4 regions of the Priestia sp. SIMBA_032 genome follow, and region 1 is predicted to be linked to each of the others. Evidence: riboswitches for the same ligand, from Rfam matches in the RefSeq annotation. Region 1 holds a riboswitch; each other region holds the start of a gene.
What was found. A riboswitch is a leader RNA that binds a small molecule or an ion and turns the genes downstream of it on or off. The one in region 1 is predicted to bind S-adenosylmethionine.
Positions count from the first base shown of each region.

Region 2: another riboswitch for S-adenosylmethionine. It lies ahead of SB717_RS17560 (hypothetical protein); the one in region 1 lies ahead of metK (methionine adenosyltransferase).
Region 3: another riboswitch for S-adenosylmethionine. It lies ahead of SB717_RS18385 (sulfite oxidase-like oxidoreductase); the one in region 1 lies ahead of metK (methionine adenosyltransferase).
Region 4: another riboswitch for S-adenosylmethionine. It lies ahead of mtnW (2,3-diketo-5-methylthiopentyl-1-phosphate enolase); the one in region 1 lies ahead of metK (methionine adenosyltransferase).

Region 1 is NZ_JAWRXD010000002.1:36,804-39,932, forward strand. It holds gene pckA (phosphoenolpyruvate carboxykinase (ATP)) at 1-1,347, opposite strand, end outside; SAM riboswitch class I at 1,722-1,840, shown strand; gene metK (methionine adenosyltransferase) at 1,973-3,129, shown strand, end outside.
Region 2 is NZ_JAWRXD010000005.1:95,104-98,232, forward strand. It holds gene SB717_RS17545 (hypothetical protein) at 1-276, shown strand, start outside; gene SB717_RS17550 (GNAT family N-acetyltransferase) at 357-803, shown strand; gene SB717_RS17555 (hypothetical protein) at 816-1,112, opposite strand; SAM riboswitch class I at 1,234-1,335, shown strand; gene SB717_RS17560 (hypothetical protein) at 1,399-1,743, shown strand; gene SB717_RS17565 (DUF1540 domain-containing protein) at 1,844-2,002, shown strand; gene alaP (alanine permease AlaP) at 2,320-3,129, shown strand, end outside.
Region 3 is NZ_JAWRXD010000005.1:245,869-248,997, reverse strand. It holds gene moaC (cyclic pyranopterin monophosphate synthase MoaC) at 1-248, shown strand, start outside; gene SB717_RS18390 (MogA/MoaB family molybdenum cofactor biosynthesis protein) at 261-773, shown strand; gene SB717_RS18385 (sulfite oxidase-like oxidoreductase) at 807-1,469, opposite strand; SAM riboswitch class I at 1,546-1,652, opposite strand; gene SB717_RS18380 (putative polysaccharide biosynthesis protein) at 1,799-3,129, opposite strand, start outside.
Region 4 is NZ_JAWRXD010000001.1:576,568-579,696, reverse strand. It holds gene SB717_RS02920 (carbon-nitrogen family hydrolase) at 1-313, opposite strand, end outside; gene SB717_RS02915 (pyridoxal phosphate-dependent aminotransferase) at 426-1,598, shown strand; SAM riboswitch class I at 1,729-1,835, shown strand; gene mtnW (2,3-diketo-5-methylthiopentyl-1-phosphate enolase) at 1,916-3,129, shown strand, end outside.

The sequences.
Region 1 (3,129 bases):
AACCATAGCTCGAGTGTAACTTAACTTCATTCGTTCACCCACGCCGTATTCACCGCCGGTCCATCCAGTGTTTACAAGGTAGACATTTACGTTATGTTCATCGATTTTCTTTCCTAGCATTTCTGCATAAGTTGTTGGAGCAAGAGGTAAGAAAGGCTCACCAAAGCATGTAGAGAAAGTGGCCTGTGGCGATGTTACGCCGCGTTCTGTTCCAGCTAATTTACTAGTGTATCCGCTCAGAAAATGGTACATCGCTTGTTCTTTTGTAAGCTTGCTGATTGGAGGCAAGACGCCGAAGGCATCAGCAGTTAAAAAGACAATAGCTGTAGGGTGCCCAGCAACGCTTGGCAATACCGTATTATCAATAGAGTCAATTGAATAAGCAGCACGAGTATTTTCTGTTAAACTATTATCATTGTAATCTGCTACTTTCGTATTTTGATTTAACACTACATTTTCCAGTACGGCTCCGAAGCGAATTGCATTAAAAATTTGCGGTTCTTTTTCTTCGGAAAGCTGAATGCACTTCGCGTAGCAGCCTCCTTCAATATTAAATACACCAGAGCTTGACCAACCGTGCTCATCATCTCCTATTAAACGACGGTTTGCATCAGCAGAAAGCGTTGTTTTACCCGTTCCAGATAAGCCAAAGAATAATGCAACGTCACCTTCTTCTCCTACGTTAGCAGAACAGTGCATGGATAGAATATTGTTTTGAGGAAGCAAGAAGTTCATCACTGAGAAAATAGATTTTTTCATTTCACCAGCGTATTCAGTTCCTCCAATTAGCACAATGCGTCGCTCTAATGAAAGAATAATGAAGGTTTCAGAATTTGTCCCGTCTGTTTCAGGATCAGCTTTGAACGTTGGAGCTGCTACAATTGTAAACGGCTTCACATCATCATTTATTTTTTGTTCAGCTGAAGGGCGAATGAATAACTGCTGAGCGAATAGGTTGTGCCATGCAAATTCATTAACTACTTGAATTGGTAACTGATACTTTTTATCAGCTCCAGCATATCCATTAAAAACAAAAAGTTCATCCTGCTTCTTTAAGTGGGTTAAGACTTTTTTGTATAGCGCATCGAATCGCTGAGCAGAAATTGGCTGATTGACGGGTCCCCATTCAACCGTTTTTGAAGATACAGCATCGCTTACAATAAATTTATCCAAAGGAGAGCGACCTGTATATTTTCCGGTTTCGACTGACACAGCACCTGTAGAAGTCAGCGTTCCTTCACGTCGAGCTAGAATTTTTTCAACAAGTTGTGGAACAGATAATTGGTGTTTTGTTGTTTTTAATTGAAGCAAACCATTTAATTCGATAGACATATCAACAGTACTCATGTGCACTACCTTCCTTTTTTAGCTATTATTTATTCATTAATGTTTGAAATTTATAATTAGTATAACACATTTATTTAATTATTCTATACTATTTAACTAAAAATGTTTGTGTATTATAAAAAAATGTACGTTATACCTATTTTAGACACATGTATATGTGCTAGGAGCGAAAAAAGTGAAGCTATTTCAAGTGAAAGCCTTTTTTTAATCTGTCTTGTTAACCAAACTTCGTGATCATTCTTAATAAGGTATACTATTTTTAAATTTGAGTATGTTACATTAAAACCGATTCAAACATAAAGAGATGATTTCCATTTGAATGTTGTTGACAGTGAAGCGCTTTTTCATGTATTATATGTCCTTGAACGGATACTCTCTTATCCCGAGCTGGTGGAGGGACAGGCCCTGTGAAACCCAGCAACCATCGTCATTTTTTTTGTGTAGGCGATAAGGTGCTAACCTGATGCAAGGGCACAACCTTGATCGATAAGAGTGAAAGGCTTATGTAGAATTTGATACCTTTCCTCGATACAAGGAAAGGTTTTTTTATATTTTTTAACGTGTAATGAAAATAAGGGAATGAGTACCGTATCACAATGTATCGTATTTATAAGGAGGAAAACTGATGTCAACACAACGTCGTCTGTTCACGTCAGAATCTGTTACAGAGGGACATCCCGATAAAATTTGTGACCAAATTTCTGACTCAATTCTTGATGCTATCCTAGCAAAGGATCCAAATGCTCGTGTTGCTTGTGAAACAAGCGTAACAACTGGTTTAGTTTTAGTAAGTGGTGAAATTACAACTTCTACTTACGTGGATATTCCTAAAACAGTTCGTGAAACAATTAAAGGAATTGGCTATACTCGTGCAAAATACGGATTTGATGCTGAAACTTGTGCAGTATTAACATCTATCGACGAGCAGTCAGCTGATATCGCTGCTGGTGTAGACCAAGCGTTAGAAGCACGTGAAGGTCAAATGTCCGATGAAGAAATCGAAGCAATCGGAGCTGGAGACCAAGGGTTAATGTTTGGTTATGCATGTAACGAAACAAAAGAATTAATGCCTCTTCCAATTTCATTAGCTCATAAACTTGCTCGCCGTCTAACAGAAGTACGTAAAGAAGAGATTCTTCCTTACCTTCGCCCAGATGGTAAAACACAAGTAACAGTTGAATATGATGAAAACAACAAACCTGTTCGCATCGATACAATTGTTATTTCAACTCAGCATCACCCAGAAGTAACGTTAGAGCAAATTCAACGTAACTTAAAAGAATATGTTATTAATCCAGTTGTTCCAAATGAGTTAATTGATGAAAATACAAAGTATTTCATTAACCCAACAGGACGTTTCGTAATCGGCGGCCCTCAAGGAGATGCTGGTTTAACTGGTCGTAAAATTATCGTTGATACTTACGGCGGATATGCTCGTCACGGCGGCGGTGCATTCTCTGGTAAGGACGCAACAAAAGTAGACCGTTCAGCAGCTTATGCAGCTCGTTATGTTGCGAAAAACATTGTAGCGGCTGATCTTGCTGATAAATGTGAAGTACAGCTAGCATATGCAATTGGTGTTGCACAGCCAGTATCTATTTCAGTTGATACATTCGGTACAGGAAAAGTTTCTGAAGAAGTACTAGTAGATGTAGTACGCAAAAACTTTGACCTACGTCCAGCAGGCATCATTAAAATGCTTGATTTACGTCGCCCAATTTATAAGCAAACAGCAGCTTACGGTCACTTTGGCCGTACAGATGTGGAGCTTCCTTGGGAGTT
Region 2 (3,129 bases), on a different contig from region 1:
AAGTGGAAAAATAACGTCTATCATACATATGGATTAACCGTTGAAAACATTGGAAAAGACGTAGAGCGCGTGCAGGTCCAAGCTTTTCGGCACGAAGGAAAAAATAAGACGAAATACAGCTTGTTTTCTCCTATTGAAAGATCTAACTTAAGCAAAAGCGGTCAGCGTTTTCGCTATGCGAATTTTGCTGTTCCTGGAAAAGCGGCAGGCTTAGACATCATGATTAACTGGACGGATGAACAGGGCAATCATCAAGAACATTTTGAATTTAAATAAAAGTCTTCGCTTAGGCGAAGACTTTTTTTGCAGGAATTTATCCTCGCATGTGGAAAACGAACACGAAAGGAGAGATCGTAATGATTGCAAAAGCTACTGAAGAAGAAATACAGGAAATTCGGACGAAATCTGCTGATGCGCTGTTTGAAGGAACAACGCATCAGTTTCAACCGTCAACTGAACGTGTAAATGAATTAATTGATAATGCCCTTCAAAAAGGATGTTATTATTTAGTATCTAGACAAGAAAATAAACTCGCAGGATGGGTTTTTGTCGGTACATCTGCCGACTTCTTTTCAAAAGCAGAAATTGGCTTTATCTACGAGTTATATGTTTTACCAGAATACCGCGGGCAAGGTCTAGCCAAGCCGTTGATGCAAAAAGCAATTGATGAATTGTCTATCAAAGGATACCCTGAAATCAGGCTCAGCGTTCATGCTGGGAATTTTGCACAGCACGTGTATCGCGAACTTGGATTTGTAGATAAACAAATATCAATGAGCCTGCAGGTGGTAAAACGTCCGTAACGTTGGTGAATGTCAGCGAGTCCATAAAACATAAGATGTTATACATGCGATGAGGTTTGGTAGTGAAAGTAAAAGTAAATAAGTAGCCCAAACGGCGCCTTTATCTAGTACTTCAACAGCTCTTCCACCTGTATGATCTGAGGCGGGGGGATCTTCAAGCGTGTTCATAATCAAAGCCGCTGCTGCTAAAATAATCCCTCCAATGCTTCCGGTTATTTTGACAAGTGCAATATGGAAAGTAGATGAAAAGGCAATGCTTAGAAGCAGCAGCAAGCTTCCCAAAAAAGCAGATAACATATATCGTTTCATGTGCTCACCATCCTTTATGACAGCATACCATATTTTACTTCTTTTTTCTTTTTATTGAAAAGCTATTGACGTAACCTACAAAACATATTAGAATAGTCAGAAATAATTTAAAAGCGAAATATTCTTATCTAGAGAGGTGGAGGGACTGGCCCTTTGAAGCCTCAGCAACCACAATTATTGAATGGTGCTAATTCCAGCATAGCCTAGCTCTGACAGATAAGAAGAGGAATCTTTTTCTATGATGAAATCCTCTTCTTAGGAAGAAACATTTCGTATAGAAAAGGTGATGACATTGAAAAATATACAAAAGGCGCTAAGCGTTGATGATTATTTAGATCTATACTTGTTAGCAAAAGAACTAAAAGACGAAACGTGGCAGCAGGAAATTTTATCCGCGCTAAAAATGCAGCAAAATCGTTCATTTGAAGACAAACAATCCGCACTCGTTCAAGAAATATGGGAAGATTTTAAACAGTTAAATGAAGATATTTCTTTTGTGTATCGCTTAATTCAAGAAGAGCCAACTAATGAGCAGTTTCAGGCTAAATTAAGGCACCTGCGAGAACGACGGATTACGCTGAGTCGCGAGTTATATCTAGCTAAAAAACAGTATGTTGAACACACCCAATAAAAAGATCCGCTTGATAAACAAGCGGTTTTTTTACGTGTAAATGTTAGAAGCGTTATATTTCGGGTAGTAAATAGATAAGACAAAAAAAGGAGGGATAACAGTGGCTCAAGGTGTATTATGTGAAGTGAATGAGTGCATGTATTGGAAATCCGGAAATAAATGCAGTGCAGAGTCCATTTACGTTGTGAGTCCTGAAAGTAGTCACCATGTTTCTGAAACGGAAGAACCTGGCTGTAAAACTTTTGAACCCGCGAGATAAATGCTAGTTTTTATAAAAAAGCATAAAATGAACGATGCGCTGACGGAATTGAGTCGGCGTTTTTCTATTTTTAAAAAAATACTATTACTTAGGTGCAATAATAAATACATAGTAAAAAAGCAGTGTCTACGTCTAATTGTGTGTTTAAACAAAATGATACGATAATTTTTTTGTTTTTTGACAAAAGAAAAGTGAGAGAAAGGTGATAGAATACAAATATACAGCCTAGCTCACTTTTAGCATAAGCCTATATGAAAGCGCTAACAAAGAGGCTGTATTCATCTCGTTTTGACAGATTGGAAAAAGGGGAGACGTTTATGCAGGGGAAAACTCAGGGGAAAGAATTGAAACGCGGGTTAGAAGAAAGACATGTGACGCTGATGTCCTTAGGAGCAGCCATAGGGGTAGGGCTGTTTCTTGGATCTGCATCTGCTATTAAATTAGCAGGGCCGGGAATATTATTGGCGTACGGATTTAGCGGAATGATTATGTTTTTTATTATGAGAGCACTTGGGGAAATGGCGATTCAAAAACCTGTTGCAGGTTCATTCAGCAAGTACGCGCGCGACTATTTAGGGCCGCTTGCTGGTTATTTAACAGGTTGGAACTACTGGTTTTTATGGGTTGTAACATGTATGGCTGAAATTACAGCCGTTGGTATTTATATGGGATATTGGTATCCGGATGTACCAAACTGGATTTGGGCGTTATCGGCGCTTGTCATCATGACAACAGTTAACTTCTTAGCTGTTAAGGCATATGGTGAACTGGAATTTTGGTTTGCACTTATTAAAATTTTAGCGATTGTGTTAATGATTGCCGTTGGGGTATTAATGATTGTGTTTGGAATCGGAAACGGCGGCGTTGCGACGGGTATTAAAAACTTGTGGGACAACGGCGGACTGTTCCCGCACGGATTCAAAGGTATTTTACTGTCGCTGCAAATGGTCATGTTTGCGTATTTAGGAATTGAAATGATCGGCGTTACCGCGGGAGAAGTGAAAAATCCGGAAAAATCTCTAGCAAGAGCAATTGATTCTGTCTTTTGGCGTATTCTTATTTTCTACGTGGGTGCATTATTTGTCATTATGTCAATTTATCCGTGGCAAGAAATCGGTTCACAAGGA
Region 3 (3,129 bases), on a different contig from region 1:
TAAAAGGCGTAAACCTTTCATTTGACTGGGATACAAGCAATAATCAGTACCGTTTATTAATAGAAGCAACGGTTAAAACGGAAGGCTCAACAGGCGTTGAAATGGAAGCTTTAACTGCCGCTTCTGCTTGCGCTCTAACTGTTTATGATATGTGCAAAGCCATTGATAAAGGAATGATTATTGGCGAAACGTATTTACTTGAAAAATCAGGCGGCAAAAACGGTGACTATAAGCGCACCGAAGCGTAAAGGAGGTACATAATGAGCGTACACGAACATAAATCTAAAGCAACTCAGCCCGTTCGCTGCAAAGTCATTACGGTATCAGACACACGTACAAAAGAAACCGATAAAAGCGGTGCGCTGATGATCCAGCTTCTGAAAGAACACGACATGCAGATCGCTTCCTATGAAATTGTAAAAGACGACCAAACGTCTATTCAACAAGCCATACTTGCTGGCTGCAGTGATGAGAACATTGACGTTGTTCTCACAAACGGCGGGACGGGCATCACAAAACGAGACGTCACCATTGAAGCCGTTCAAGCGCTGATTCATAAAGAAATCGTTGGGTTTGGCGAGCTGTTTCGCATGCTGAGCTACACCGAAGACATTGGCAGCGCGGCGATTATGAGCCGGGCAATTGCCGGGACGATTAACGAAAAAGCCGTTTTTTCTACACCAGGATCAAGCGCTGCGGTTCGTCTAGCGATGACCAAGCTGATTTTGCCTGAACTTCGCCATGTTGTGTGGGAATTAAACCGCCAGCGCTGACAAAATGCCTATGCGCGCGCATAGGCATTTTCATTAATCATAGTCTTTATGTACCCACTCATCTTCTGGAATACCTAAATCTTCTCCAGAAAAACGTTCTTCTTTAAACGGATCTCCTCTAAGATGAAAGCCGTTTTGCTCCCAAAAGCCAGGACGATTTTCATCAATGGCTTCAAAGCCTCGAAGCCATTTAACACTTTTCCAAAAGTACAAATGCGGAACAACCAATCGCAGCGGATATCCATGCTTAGCTGTAAGCGGCTCTCCGTTAAAAGAATGAGCAAGAAGAATATCGTCTCTCAGTAAATCTTTTACTTCAATGTTTGACGTATAGTCATTATCTCCATGCAGCATGATGTATTTACTTTTTAACTCCACGCCAACTGCCTTCAAAAAGTCTGTAAACAGCACGCCCGTAAATTGATTATCAAGCCTTGTCCATCTCGTTACGCAGTGGATATCACACTTCACCGTTGTTTGCGGCATATTCAATATATCTTGGTACGAAAGCGTCACTTCTTTATCTACCAATCCAAACACGCGAAGCGTCCACTCCTCTAAGTTATACTCCGGCACGTCCCCTTCATGTAAAATCGGAAATCGCTCCGTTACTACCTGACCCGGAGGCACTCGTCCTTCGTACTTTGGATCAATTTCTGGTGTTTTCATTCGTTTGATACGGTCTGCTTTGTTCAAAAATATCACCTCGTTGTTTCTTCTACATAAAAAGCCCTTCCTTAAATAAATAAGGAAGAGCTTCGTTTCAGCTTCTTCCTTATCTCTAAGAGCAGCGCACTCTTAAGGATTTGGCACCATTCTGTCATAGACAGCGGTTGCCGGGTTTCACAGGGCCAGTCCCTCCACCTCTCTTGATAAGGAAACAAATTGTATTTGTTTTATGTAATAAAGTCAGTATTAAGCTTTTTGTCATAATTGTCAATATTATTTTTCTTTTCCGCACAAAAAAACTTTAAAAACAGATAGAGGTATAAGATTTTAGTCTACTAAAATACTATGTCAAGTCTTCACCCTTCTCCATCAATCATCGTATACTTCCTGGCAAAGCGCTTGTAGTAAATTTGCTCATCTTCTTGTCCATCGTTAAAAACAAGTCGGTTATGATCAATATCTTTCTCTTTTAACACATAGCCTTTTTCATTCATCAGTTGAATATATTCATCTAAATGTCCTTTTTTCACCATATAGTAAAGAACATTATCTGAATCCGTAGTCTTTGCTACATCTTGACTTCCCACTTCTAACTTAAATACAGCTGTTGCTGTTTGAACGGGACGATAATCTCCAAACACTCTTTCCCAATTTAATAGCAATAGCGCGCCGGAAATTATTATACATCCTCCAGCCGCCACGGTTAGTACAAATCGTTTTGACACACCTTTCTCTCCTTTATATTTTTTTCTTCTATTTAATACAGCAGATTGCCCTAAACTTGTTTTGACGCCAAGCCCTAGATACACAGCAACACCTAAAGCTATTGAAATACAAGACGTGCTAATCGCAAGTGAAGATGCAGACAGCTTATTTTCTAGAAAATAGTGAGAAGCATAATTGCCAATAAGCACAGCGGCTGACATCACACTTACTAATAAAACAGGCGTCAACGCGGCTTTTCCCAGTGATTGAACTCGGTAAGAAATGGATTTTTCAATTAAATAAAAGTTATAGATAACCGATACACCATATCCTCCGTACGTCGCGACAACAGGTCCAATTTCTTTTAAGCTTGAAACCAACAGTACGTTTAATACTATCTTCACAACAATACCTAAGCCCAAGCCAAAAATTAATTTCTTTTGCTGATTAATTCCTTGAAGAATCGCGGCTGTTACGGTGAAAAGAGCAAATAGAATCGCAGCAGGCGCATACCATTGTAAAACAACTCCACCGATTTCATGACTGTTTTTCGCTCCAAAGATCATCATATATACCGGCTTACCCAATAAACAAAGCCCCACCGCAGCAGGAAGAGTAAAAAACAACAACAGCTGCAGCGTTTTTGTAATCTTTCCTTTTACTTCTCGTAAATTTCCTTGCACAAAAGAAGATGTAATACCCGGAATCAGCGACATGCTGAAGGCAGTCGCTAGCGATACCGGCACCATCACTAAAATTTGCGCTAATCCAATGACAGAGTTGATTGTTTCGGCTTTAGCTTGTCCATACCCTATTGATTGAAAAAGCATGTTAATCGTAAACGTATCAATATTTTGATAGATTGGAATAGCTAAACCAACTAATACAAACGGAACGGCGTACGTCACAAGCTCTTTGAACATTGAAGAGAACGAAATGGATTTATTATTCTTTCCGCTATTCACTTCCTTCATAATCAGCC
Region 4 (3,129 bases), on a different contig from region 1:
GACCTTTTCGGTCGAAAATATACATCGTATTTGTGACGCCTTGCTCTGTTTTTTTCGCGATCGAACCTGCCACGATATTTACTTCGTTCGTTTTAGCAAACTGAGAGATTAATTGCTTGGCTTGCTGTCCTTCATCATCTGCAATTTCGTCTAGCCGCGTCAAATCATAAGCTGTATCCCATAGCTCAGGAAGCACAAGGATATCAGGGTTTTCTTTCATGGCTTCCGTCATTTTTTGTTGAATATATTTTCGGTTTTTAGTTGGGTCCCCAAACGCAATATCAAGCTGCAAACATGTGATTTTTACACTCACTTTATCATCCGTCCTTTTTTTAGTAGTTGAAAAAAATGACTTTACAAGTTGAGTATTACAATATATTATTTGTGACTAGAATTTCAAGAATTTTTTGAGAAGGTGTGCGATGATGAAACAATTTGAGCAATCGGAACTATTAAAAAGTTTACCAAAACAATTTTTTGCATCACTTGTAGGCAAGGTAGGAAAAGTAATGGCCCAAGGGCACGACGTTATTAACTTAGGGCAGGGAAATCCTGATCAGCCTACTCCTTCACATATTGTAGAAACACTGCAAAAAGCAAGTGCTAATCCTATGCATCATAAATATTCTCCATTTCGGGGGCACCAGTTTTTAAAAGAGGCCGTTGCGACTTTTTATAAACGAGAATATGGCGTTGATGTGGATCCCGAAAAAGAAGTAGCTATTTTGTTTGGCGGAAAGGGTGGACTTGTAGAAATCCCGCAGTGCTTATTAAACCCTGGAGATACGGTGCTGGTTCCGGATCCTGGATATCCTGATTACTGGTCTGGAGTAGAGCTTGCAAAAGCAAAGATGGAAGTGATGCCGCTCACGGCTGAAAATCATTTTCTACCCGTATACGAAGTGATAGGTGAACGTGCTAAAGAACAGGCAAAGCTCATGTTTTTAAACTATCCTAATAATCCTACTGGTGCAGTGGCAACGGCAGAATTTTTTGAAGACACCGTGGCGTTTGCTGCCAAGCACGATATTTGTGTGGTACACGACTTTGCCTACGGAGCAATTGGATTTGATGGTAAAAAGCCAATCAGCTTTTTACAGACTCCTGGTGCAAAAGAGACGGGAATTGAAATTTATACTCTTTCTAAAACGTATAACATGGCGGGATGGCGAGTTGGATTTGCTGTAGGAAATGAAAGTGTAGTAGAAGCTATTAATCTTCTTCAAGATCACATGTACGTCAGTCTCTTTGGGGCGGTTCAAGAGGCAGCAGCAGCAGCTCTGTTAGAATCTCAACAATGCGTGAATGATTTAGTTAAGCGCTATGAATCTAGACGCAATACCTTTATTCAAGGGCTTCGAGAAATTGGTTGGGACGTTACATCTCCAGCGGGCTCCTTTTTTGCATGGCTAAAAGTTCCTGAAGGATATACTTCTGAACAGTTTTCAGATTTACTTCTTGAAAAAGCCCACGTTGTAGTGGCGCCTGGAGTAGGCTTCGGAACATATGGTGAAGGCTATGTGCGCGTAGGACTGCTGACGGATGAAGAGCGCATGAGAGAAGCTGTATCTCGAATAAAAAAATTAAATTTATTTTAAAAACGCATTGACAATCCTTTTTGAGTTGGCTTAATATGTAAGAAGTTAACGAGATTAATAACCAATAAATCCTAGCGGTATTTTGTATTTAGTATATAATCTACGAATTTAATTTAAATAAATAGCAACTTTCTTATTAAGAGTAGGTGGAGGGACTAGCCCGATGAAGCCCGGCAACCGACTTAACGCATGTTAAGCACGGTGCTAATTCTTGCAGCAGCAGCTGAGAGATAAGAAGAGCAACGAAAGCCTCTTCTTAATCACAGAAGAGGTTTTTTTTATTAACGATATTAAACAGCAAGGGAGTTTTTAGCATAATGAGCGAAATCGTTGCAAGCTACTTACTACATGACAATAAAGGAAATTTTCATAAAAAAGCGGAAGGAATCGCTTTAGGACTAACCGTCGGCTCATGGACAGATCTGCCGCTTTTAGATCAACAGCAGCTTCAAAAGCATAAAGGGCGCGTCGTGTCCGTAACTGAGCTTCAAGATTGCGAACGTGTAAACGGATATTTAGGAGGAGAAATTAAGCAGGCGATTGTCAAAATTGCTTATCCAACTGCCAACTTTTCAAGAGATTTACCGGCTATTTTAGTTACGGTTTTCGGAAAACTATCACTTGATGGAAAAGTGAAACTATTAGACTTGGATTTTCCTGATGAATTATTAGCTCAATTCCCAGGACCGCGCTTTGGAATAGAAGGTATCCGAGAGAAACTAGGCGTTTATGACCGTCCGCTTGTGATGAGTATTTTTAAAGGCGTGATTGGAAGAGACATGACGTACTTAACAACTCAGCTGCGTGAGCAAGCGCTTGGCGGAGTGGATTTGGTTAAAGACGACGAGATTTTGTTTGATAGTGAACGCACACCTTTTGAAGCTCGCGTTACAGAAGGAAAAAAAGTACTGAATGAAGTATACGAAAAAACGGGACACCGCACGCTGTATGCTGTTAATTTAACGGGACGAACGTTTGAATTAAAAGAGAAAGCAAGAAAAGCAGCTGAGCTAGGAGCCGATGCGCTTTTATTCAACGTATTTGCTTATGGGTTAGACGTACTGCAGGCACTTCGAGAAGATGATGAAATTAACTTGCCGATTATGGCACACCCAGCCGTTAGCGGAGCGCTTACGCCATCAGAGTTTTACGGTTTTTCAAATTCATTACTGCTTGGAAAGCTATTGCGCTTAGCCGGAGCAGATTTCTCACTGTTTCCATCACCATACGGAAGCGTAGCGCTTTCTCTTGAAGATACGACAGGCATTGCCTACGAATTAACTCGCCCTGTATACAAATATAAGCAGACTTTCCCGGTTCCTTCAGCAGGAATTCATCCTGGAATGGTACCGCAGCTTGTGAAAGACTTTGGAATCGACAGCATTATTAATGCAGGCGGCGGAGTTCACGGTCATCCAGACGGAGCTATCGGAGGAGGAAAAGCATTCCGTTCGGCGATAGATGCAGTACTCTCTCATCAAACACTATCCGAAAAAGCTGAAGAATCAAAAGAGTTGCAAAAAGCTTTGCA